3 regions of the Polycladomyces abyssicola genome follow, and region 3 is predicted to be linked to each of the others. Evidence: riboswitches for the same ligand, from Rfam matches in the RefSeq annotation. Region 3 holds a riboswitch; each other region holds the start of a gene.

Region 1 (3,250 bases), 1.0 Mb from region 3:
ATAAAAAGGATTGGTTTTCCATGCCCAGGATCGCAATCCTCGACGAAGATATTTACGTTTCGTTCAACTGGAATGTAGTAACCCATCTGTACCCCTCCTAAACTCGAGAGAAGGGTGGCCAAAATCCGGGCGACTTTGAGCGTGAGCATTACAAATCTTGTCGATATCTCTGTAATCCTTATCGCCCCGCACATCTTCCATCATATGCTCGAAGTTTACCGAAAAGAATCCAAGGTAATACCGGAATCACGGTAGATCATTCTCCAGGACACAGTTCCTGAAAACGAAAAACCACCCACAATGAGGGTGGTTTTTCCGTTGGGATTATGACGTCTTCTGCCCCGTCACCGCCACGGTAGGCACGCCCTGTAAGGTGTCCTTCACTGGGCAGACCCGCTCTACGTGTTCGATCAATGCTTGGACTTTTTCCGGGTCGGACGGGGAGTCAATTTGAATATGGTAGCGGACTTCCAGGAAGCCAGGGCGGACATCGGCTTTTTCCATGAAACCGTCGGGATCCAAATCGCCCTCCACATGCACTTGGCTTCCTTTCAGTTCTACTCCGTGCTGTTTGGCAAACAGAGAGACCAGCACATTAATGCATCCGCCCAGGGCAGCCAGGATGAGTTCCACCGGATTGGGCCCTTGATCCGTTCCGCCTAAAGCCGGGGGCTCGTCGATGATCACCTGTTTGCCGTTGATCTCAGCCACCGAGCGCACTCCCTCACCGGACCATTTTACATCAGACACAAAAGTAATCTTAGGCATGAAATCAAACCTCCCAACGGATAAATTAGTATAAGAATAATCCATTAATTCCGATTTGACAAGTATGAATTATGATAAAAAGTGTGATTGAAAAAATACACCCTGACAAAGCCGAAGGGTGGTAGATTGTGGGAGGGTTATTCCTGATGACAAAAACTCCGAGTTGCGATTCTCTTTTTCATTCGATACAATAAATAGAGATTTTGATCGAGATTTTGACAATTGCATATTGAAAGGGAAAAGGTGGAGTGGTTCGTCCACTCCCGAAGAGGGAAGCCGGTGAAAATCCGGCGCGGTCCCGCCACTGTGAATGGGGAGCGATGCCGCGGTCACTGTCGCCAGTGTGCGATGGGAAGGCCCGGTATGGTTTCGCGATGATCCATGAGCCAGGAGACCTGCCTTTTCCAACAACACCGTTGACCTACGAGGATAGGGAGGTGTTTGATGACGCCGCATGCCGTCAAATTGGTGTCGATTGGCCTGGCATAGGCCGTGAGTCTTCTTGTGTACTTGTATGTGGATACGTGATCATCAAACACTTCTCATAACGGGAAGTGTTTTTATTTTTTCAGTATTTGGGGATGGAAGGGTTAAGGTCACAATTTTGAATGAATATTCTGTAAGGAGAGAAAAGATGGAAAACGTATCTCTTCTCATACTGGTATTTACTTTAGGTCTTCGTCACGGTTTGGATGCTGATCATTTAGCTTGTATTGATGGTTTGGCTCGCTACAATTGGCGTAAAGGAAGTTCGATTGCGCGTTGGGTCGGTACCTTATTCTCCTTTGGACACGGTTTAGTAGTAGCCAGTATTGGGATTATTCTAGGAAACATCAGTCAGAACTTTCGGTTACCGGATTACGTCGACCTGTTTGTGACATGGTTTTCTATTTTGTCCCTATTCCTGATTGGAACATTAAACATCAATAATCTGTTAAAGACGCGATTAGGGAATCAGGACGAATATCGACCTCAAGGTATCAAAGGAAAACTCATTCCGAAAAAATTACAGGAAACAAGCAACCCACTTCTCATTATATTGATTGGAGGACTGTTTGCTTTAGCATCAGAGACCGTTAGTCAAGCGTCCGTCTGGGTGTTGGCAGCGAACAACAACGCGAACTATATGCCTTACATCTTGGGAATCACATTTATGATGGGGATGATGATCACAGATACCATTGATTCTTTGATTACCAATAAAATACTTCGCCAATCCAGTAAACTTGGGCAATCTGCCTCCAGAGTGATGGGTTGGATCATTGTGTTTTTAGCATATGGAGTCTCTTTCTACGAAGCCTTTACATTCTTTAACCCTTGGGCAGAATTGGATTTTGAAGTGGTGGGGATCATCATTTTTTTGCTCTTCCTTTTCATTTTTGCATGGGTATCCTATCGAACAAGAGTTGATCGTCCTTTTGTAGGGTTACATGTATCAGGTGAAGAAAACAGCAACTCATGGAGAAAGTGATGGCCTAGACGAAAAACGTATATGTGGAGGTTGCACGTTGATAACTACAGAAGCCAACACCAAAAACTCCGAGTTGCTATTCTCTTTTTCATTCGATACAATAAAGAGAGATTTTGATCGAGATTTTGACAATTGCATATTGAAAGGGAAAAGGTGGAGTGGTTCGCCCACTCCCGAAGAGGGAAGCCGGTGAAAATCCGGCGCGGTCCCGCCACTGTGAATGGGGAGCGATACTGCGGTCACTGTCGCCAGTGTGCGATGGGAAGGCCCTGTATGGTTTCGCGATGATCCATGAGCCAGGAGACCTGCCTTTTCCAACAACACCGTTGACCTACGAGGATAGGGAGGTGTTTAGATCGGGCTGGACGACTGTCCGCTGAATGAAAGCAGCCCGCCTGGGGAATCGTGTACCTTTTTCAGGCCCTCGGACGGGAGTCGCTGCATTTAGCTAGGTTAAGGGATAACAACTGCGCGATTTAAGCACTTCCATTTTGGAAGTGCTTTTATTTTTTTTGGTATAGTAGGCAGTTTATGATTCGTGTCGTGGCGGAGCATTTTTCTGGGGCACTCTTATGGGATGCGAGGCAATTGAGATGGGGGTTGTAGGTTGGAAGCGGACAGGTTTTCCAAATGGGTGACATCTCACGTTCCAAATCACTCATGGATCAGATGATGAGGGCGATTTGGCAGCAGATGCTGGAGCCGATCTGTCATGCCGTCCCATGTGGAAAAAGCGGTGGCGTGGATTCGTCCGTTTTACGAACGACATGGATCGTCGGTGCCGATGTGTTCCGGCAAACGCAACACGGAGAGGGAACAACCATCCATCACGGCAAGATAGGAGGAAGCGGAAATGAGTGAGAAAGGCCGCGGCAAGTTGTACGTGGTGGGCTTCGGTCCGGGTCATTTCGACCACATGACGCACCGGGCGCGGGAAGCACTCAGCGACAGCGATGTGATCGTCGGGTACAACACCTATGTCGACATCATCCGGGATTTGTTGGACAATCA
Region 2 (3,250 bases), 1.2 Mb from region 3:
TCGGGCCAACAGATCGGCACCCGTCAGAAAGACCCCACCTGCCAACAAGGACAACGGAATCAACCAACGATGATCGGGACCGCACAATATGCGCATCACATGTGGAACGACCAACCCGACAAACCCGATTGTCCCTGATACGGACACGGCTGCGGCGGTAACAAGTGATGCCGTCACCAACAACAGTCCGCGCACCATCCCGACGGACACGCCGAGATGCCCCGCTGCCCGATCGCCCAACGCAAACAGGTTTAACTCCCGGCTAAACCACCAGCACACCACGGTACCGATGGCCAGAAACGGACCCACCACGGCAACGTGTTCCCATTCCCGCAGGGCGAAACTTCCCATCAGCCAGCTCTGGATCTGTTGCAGTTGTTCTTCGGACAACGCGATGCAAAACGTGAGTACCGCACCGAAAAACGCCTGTACGACTACACCGGACAGGATGAGTGTCTCCGGCCGCATCTGCGAACCGACCCTGGCCAATTGCAACACGGCCAGCAATGCCACCATTGCACCGATAAATGCGAAGACAGGTACGTTCCAGCCACCCAGCCAGGCCGCTCCCCACCCGGTCAACAGTGCAATGACCGCCCCGAGGGCCGCTCCGGAAGAGACGCCGAGAATGTACGGATCGGCCAACGGGTTACGCAACAACGCCTGATAGACGACACCCGCCATGGCAAGCGATGCTCCGACCAGTACGGACAGCAAAACCCGCGGTAACCGAATGGATCGCACAATCGTCTCGACAGACGTGTCGCCCGGCGGTTGAATCATCGAACCGACTCCGGGCAACACCCGCCCCAGAATCCGCCATACATCCGCCAGCGGGATCGGCGTACTGCCGACGGATACGGCTACGGCCACCGTCAACGTCAGCAGTCCCGCCAGACCCGCCAACCAATATACTTTTTTGCTCCGCATCATGTTTCCCTTACTGTTTCGCACTAAACACTTGCGGATACAACGCTTGCGCGATCTGTTTCAGCCCTTGCGTCACCCGCGGTCCGGGCCGGTTGACCAAATCCGGGTTGACCGTGACAATCCGTTTTTGCTTCACAGCGTTGATCCCAGCCCATCCGGAGCGGGAGGCGATTTGTGACACCACTTTATTTCCGCCGGTGTCATAGGTGGCGATGATCACGTCCGGATTCCATTTCACGACCTGCTCCGCCGACACTTGAGGCCATCCTTTTTGGCTTGCGGCCACGTTGTTCCCTCCGGCCAAACGAATCAGCTCGTCCATAAAGGTACCCGAACCGGCAGTAAACAGTGTCGGGTCCAGCTCAATCCACACTTTAACCCGCTTGTCGGCCGGGATGGAAGCCACTTTTTGTGTCACATGGTTTTTCTCCTGTTCCATCTTTGCGATTACCTGACGAGCCTTGTCCATGGCCCCCGTCGCTTTGCCCACCAAGAGAATCGAATCTTCTACACCTTTAAGGCTTTGTCCGTCCACCACCAGCACCGTTAACCCCAGTTTCCGCAATTGGCCGATCGTATCCTGGCCGTTTATCGGGTTGGCCAGCACCAGATCGGGCTTCAGCGACACTACTTTTTCCACATTAATCTTCAAATCTCCCACTTTTTCCTTCTTCGCCGCACCCGCCGGATAATTGTCCAGAGATGAAACGCCAACGATCTTTTTGTCCAGACCCAATGAAAACGCGATTTCCGTGGTGCTGGGGACCAATGAAACGATGCGCTGGGGTTCCCGCTTGATCGTTACGCTCTGCCCGGATGCATCCTTGAGGGTAACCGGGTAAGCACCCTGTTTTCCGTCATGATCCGCGTGCGGTTGGGGCGACTGAGAGCAGCCCGCCACCCCCATCGTCATTACCAACAACAACGTCAACAACCAACCAAACCATTTCTTCATCCAGTCTCTCTCCTTCCCTTCACAACATAAAAAAACCCCGCCTCCATCGAGGTCAGGGAAATCCTCTCGCGCATACCGCATGCTGGAAAACGCGCACGCGAGTGTTGCGCTCCTCCTCACACCCCGAAGGAGAATCGCAAGTGACCGCGAAAAGGCAGGTCTCCTGGCTCGTGGATCACCGCATTCGGCCGCGCCTTCCCATCCCCTTGGGGACAGTGGCATCGTGCGACCGCGCTCCCCACTCACAGTGGCGGGACCGCGCCGGATTTGCACCGGTCTTCCCTTTTCACCTTTATCCCTTTTGGATAAAGGACCTTTTCGCCTATTCACTTGTCGGTTTGCAATCTACCCGAATTTTAACACTTTGTCGGATTTCTGACCATCCCCTTTGTTTAGAGAACGGTCGTCACGGGAAAGAGGAAAACGACAGCTTTGATGCGAAATCAAGTTTGTCAGGGCGTGTATCATCATTCTGTAACTGAGGCACATGTTTTTTTCATGGCGACTTACCAAGCCCCGACAAAGCGAAGACCCGGAAAGCGCAGAATTTAATCGCGAGCAAATTCCTCCATGCGAAGCGTACTTTGCCCACATCTGGCTCTCACTGGGTCGGAACGGCCGTGATCTGCTTCCTTGCAGGTGCAGGTGGACCGAGTCGGGAAAAGAATGTGGTCAGTGTTTGCCAGAAACGCCCTGGGAACCCGATCACGGAAAGGAGGGTGCAGGCGCAATTCTACCATTTGCGCCGCAATAGATGGAACATCAGACCTTCACATGGGATTTGGGAAAGGAAAACCGCATCATCCGTGGAGACGTTTATGCCGCAACGACCAAGTCGCCGCTCCCGGTTGTCATTATGTGCCACGGTTTTAAGGGATTCAAAAACTGGGGCTTTTTCCCGCATGCTGCCCGTGTACTGGCAGACCGGGGGTTTGCCGTCATCACCTTCAATTTCTCCATGAACGGAGTGGGTGAAAATCTGGAAGAATTCGATGAACTGGACAAGTTCGCTCGTAATACGTATTCCCGTGAACAGGAGGACTTGGCATACCTCCTGGATCGGCTGTTACAGGGAAATGTGCCTTTGCGTGAAGCAATGGACACTGATAAAATCGCCCTGGTCGGGCACAGTCGCGGCGGAGGGAACAGCCTGATCTTCGCGATGGATCATCCGGAGATCGGGGCTGTCGTGTTGTGGAACAGCGTTGCCCGTGTCGACCTGTTCTCCGATGACCTGAAACGGGAAATCCGCGAAAAAGGCGTTGCCACCATCCTCAACGCCCGCACAGGTCAAGAGATGCCGATTCACCGTGAGGTGTTGGACGATCTGGAACGCAACCGTGAGCGGTTCGACATCCTGAACCG
Region 3 (3,250 bases):
ATCGTCTGATAAGCGATCTCCTCAAACGACCGATCCGCTTCGGCCAGATGTTCTTCCGATTCCCAATCGATCCCTTTCTGTGCCAAGTATTGATGGTATCCGCTCGTACCCAATCCGACGGCCCGGTACTTGCGGTTGGTCACTTCCGCCTGTTTTACCGGATACAGGTTGAGATCGATCACATTGTCCAACATGCGCATCTGGACCGGGATGATACGCGCCAAATCCGCCAGGTCTGTGATCCGTCCCAAATTGATAGACGACAGGTTACAGACGACGAAGTCCCCCGGTTTTTGCTTAGTGACGATGACACCGTCCTCCAACTCCTCACTGATCAGCTCGGTCGGGGACATGTTTTGGCAAATCTCCGTGCACAAGTTGGAAGAATAGATCATTCCCTTGTGTTTGTTGGGATTGAGTCGGTTGACCGTATCGCGGAAGAACAGAAACGGTGTCCCGGTTTCATAGGCGCTCACCATGATACGCTTCATCACTTCAATCGCCGGGATTTCCTTACGGCTCAGTTCAGGATGGTTGACACACGCCTCATACCGCCGTTCAAACTCATCTCCCCAGGAGTCTTCCAGGCTGAACCCCATCACTTCACGCACTTCGTGCGGGTCGAACAGGTACCACATACCCCGTTCTTTCACCCGACGCATAAACAGGTCGGGAATGCATACGCCGGGAAAGATGTCGTGCGCTTTTAACCGGTCGTCCCCGTTGTTGGTTTTCAGGTTCAAAAAGTCCAGGATGTCCGCGTGCCACACGTCCAAATAGATGGCGAACGCCCCTTTACGCACACCCAGTTGATCCACCGCCACGGCAGTATTGTTGAAATTGCGCACCCAGGGGATAACACCGCCGGAAGCGCCTTTGTGCCCGCGAATTTTGGACCCTTTGGAGCGAACTTTTCCCAGATAAATGCCCACACCGCCGCCGTGTTTGGACACCTGGGCGGTGGCGGTGTTGGTATTGTAAATAGACCACAGCGTATCGTCCACGGTATCGATGAAACAGGAAGAGAGCTGGTGCAACGGCCGCCCCGCATTGCTCATCGTCGGTGTCGCCACCGTTACTTCCAACCGGGACAACACATCGTACATCCGTTTGGCCCACGTCAACCGGTCTTTCTCTTTCATCGCCAGATGCATCGCGATCACCATAAACCGCTCCTGCGGCAACTCCATCACCGCACCGTCATAATCCCGCACGAGATACCTGTCCGCCAAAATCTTCAATCCGATGTAATGAAACAACCGGTCTCGCTCCGGACGAATTGAGGCTTCCAGCTCACGGATTTCCGTCTCGGTGTAGTGTTCCATCAGATAAGAACCGTACAACCCTTTCGCCGTCAACTTTTGGAGCAGGTCGTAAAAATCGCCATATGCCCGCTGTTTACGGTCATATCCCCGGTTGTGCGCCGCCGCACGATACAATTCCTCTGCCAGCAAACGGGCGGCGACAAACTGCCAGCCCGGTTGTTCTACGCTGGTTTGTTCCACCGCCGTTTGCGCCAAAGTGCGCAGGATCTCCCGCTCCGACATCCCTTCCCGCAGCTACGCTCGGGCAACGACGATCAGTGATTGGGCATCGAGATCCCCCGTCTCTAGGCACACCGAGCGAACGAGCGACTCCCAGTCCAATTCTTTCTTCATCTCTACTTGTACCATCTACAAGCACCCTCTCCATTTCAGATGCGGATAAAATAAAAACACTTCCCTAACAAGGGAAGTGTTTGATGGGACACCAATCCAGCCGTGAACACAAAAACGGCACGACCCGCACAAGCCGATCACACCGATCGCGACACGCGGCACATCAAACACCTCCCTATCCTCGTAGGTCAACGGTGTTGTCGGAAAAGGCAGGTCTCCTGGCTCATGGATCATCGCATGGGGGGCTGCTGGTGGATGTCTCGAAAACAGGTTGATGCCGGGAATCTTGTTTCCCACTCGCTCCTGTTTCGCTACATCCCCCGGCCCCCTGATGGCCGTGTCTTCCCGTCTTTCGATAGTGACAAACGGCCCGGCTCCCCATTCACAGTGGCGGGACCGCGCCGGATTTTCACCGGCTTCCCTCTTCGGGAGTGGACAAACCACTCCACCTTTTCCCACGGTATGTCGTTGTCCAAAAGTAGGTTCATTGTATCTTATCGGTTTTCCCATTGTCTAACTTCTTTATCTGCCAAAAACAGACGAAAAATGAATGACGGGGGATCTATTCAAACACCATACCTTGTATGAGTCTTTTATGATCAATACTACAACTTGTGTTTTCTATTTCCAGCAATCATCTCGATCTCCTTCACCATGCCCCGAATGCATCTAGTTACTGGAAGGTCAAGAAAAAAAGCCCCCTTAGGGGACCAGCATGTCGACCGAATCACGCGTAAACTGATAGTCACTTCTCAAGCCATACCTCCAATCCGATCGTATCCTCTTGAATCTTGCATGTCTGAAATTTACTCTTTGATACCAACTGCCTAAACTCCTCTTTCGTATAAGCCCGTTTGATGAGCATCAATCGAAATATCCATTTTGTCAGGAGGTATTGAAATCCTGTCAAACCCAACTCCTCTTCTATGTGTTTGTCCACTGCTTCCGGGGAAACATCTCCCCGTAAATCGATGATCACAGCTTTTCCGCCGTCCTTCAACACTCGATTCATCTCGTCAAGGGCAGCGACGGGCTGTGAAAAGTTTTTAAAGGCCGCTCGACAGACGATAAAATCAAATGTTTGATCATCAAAGGGCATTCGGGCAGCATCCCCTTGACGAAAGTCAATTTCCACACCCGCTTCTTTGGCTTTCTCCCGCGCAATTTCCACAAACTTTTTACTGATGTCCAAACCGGTTATTTTGTAATTACCGAGTTTTGCAAGTTCGATCGACAAGTATCCCGGGCCAGAGGCAAGCTCAAGAACAGCGGCTTCTTCCGGGACACATGCAGCCACCTTTTCCGCATCTTTTTTGTATTCCTCAATGTTGTTCTGAGTACTTTTCGCGTACCACGTGGCAATGGGACCGTCCATTCCAATTCCCTTATAACCCTTTTGGGCTTTTTTGGACATATCACTTCCTCCATATAAAAAAGGAGTGGACTTATTCCCCAGTGTCAATCTCTGTATCAGAGGCGATGAACTGGCGAAGCCACTCTTCGCTCCAAGTAATCCGTTCGGGGATAAGCAAAGGTAATAGGGAGATCGCTGCAGGAAATTCTGGGAACTCCTGGGCCGGTGTTGAAAGCAT

The links. A riboswitch is a leader RNA that binds a small molecule or an ion and turns the genes downstream of it on or off. The one in region 3 is predicted to bind cobalamin.
Region 1: another riboswitch for cobalamin. It lies ahead of KI215_RS01630 (HoxN/HupN/NixA family nickel/cobalt transporter); the one in region 3 lies ahead of KI215_RS12415 (ribonucleoside-diphosphate reductase subunit alpha).
Region 2: another riboswitch for cobalamin. It lies ahead of KI215_RS02275 (ABC transporter substrate-binding protein); the one in region 3 lies ahead of KI215_RS12415 (ribonucleoside-diphosphate reductase subunit alpha).

The regions. Positions count from the first base shown of each region.
Region 1 is NZ_AP024601.1:304,935-308,184, forward strand. It holds gene KI215_RS01620 (alpha/beta fold hydrolase) at 1-86, opposite strand, end outside; gene KI215_RS01625 (OsmC family protein) at 325-768, opposite strand; cobalamin riboswitch at 993-1,185, shown strand; gene KI215_RS01630 (HoxN/HupN/NixA family nickel/cobalt transporter) at 1,403-2,239, shown strand; cobalamin riboswitch at 2,374-2,566, shown strand; gene KI215_RS01635 (hypothetical protein) at 2,870-3,100, shown strand; gene cobJ (precorrin-3B C(17)-methyltransferase) at 3,093-3,250, shown strand, end outside.
Region 2 is NZ_AP024601.1:442,801-446,050, reverse strand. It holds gene KI215_RS02280 (FecCD family ABC transporter permease) at 1-933, opposite strand, end outside; gene KI215_RS02275 (ABC transporter substrate-binding protein) at 941-1,885, opposite strand; cobalamin riboswitch at 2,022-2,218, opposite strand; gene KI215_RS02270 (alpha/beta hydrolase family protein) at 2,640-3,250, shown strand, end outside.
Region 3 is NZ_AP024601.1:2,465,260-2,468,509, forward strand. It holds gene KI215_RS12415 (ribonucleoside-diphosphate reductase subunit alpha) at 1-1,547, opposite strand, end outside; cobalamin riboswitch at 1,850-2,126, opposite strand; gene KI215_RS12420 (class I SAM-dependent methyltransferase) at 2,404-3,072, opposite strand.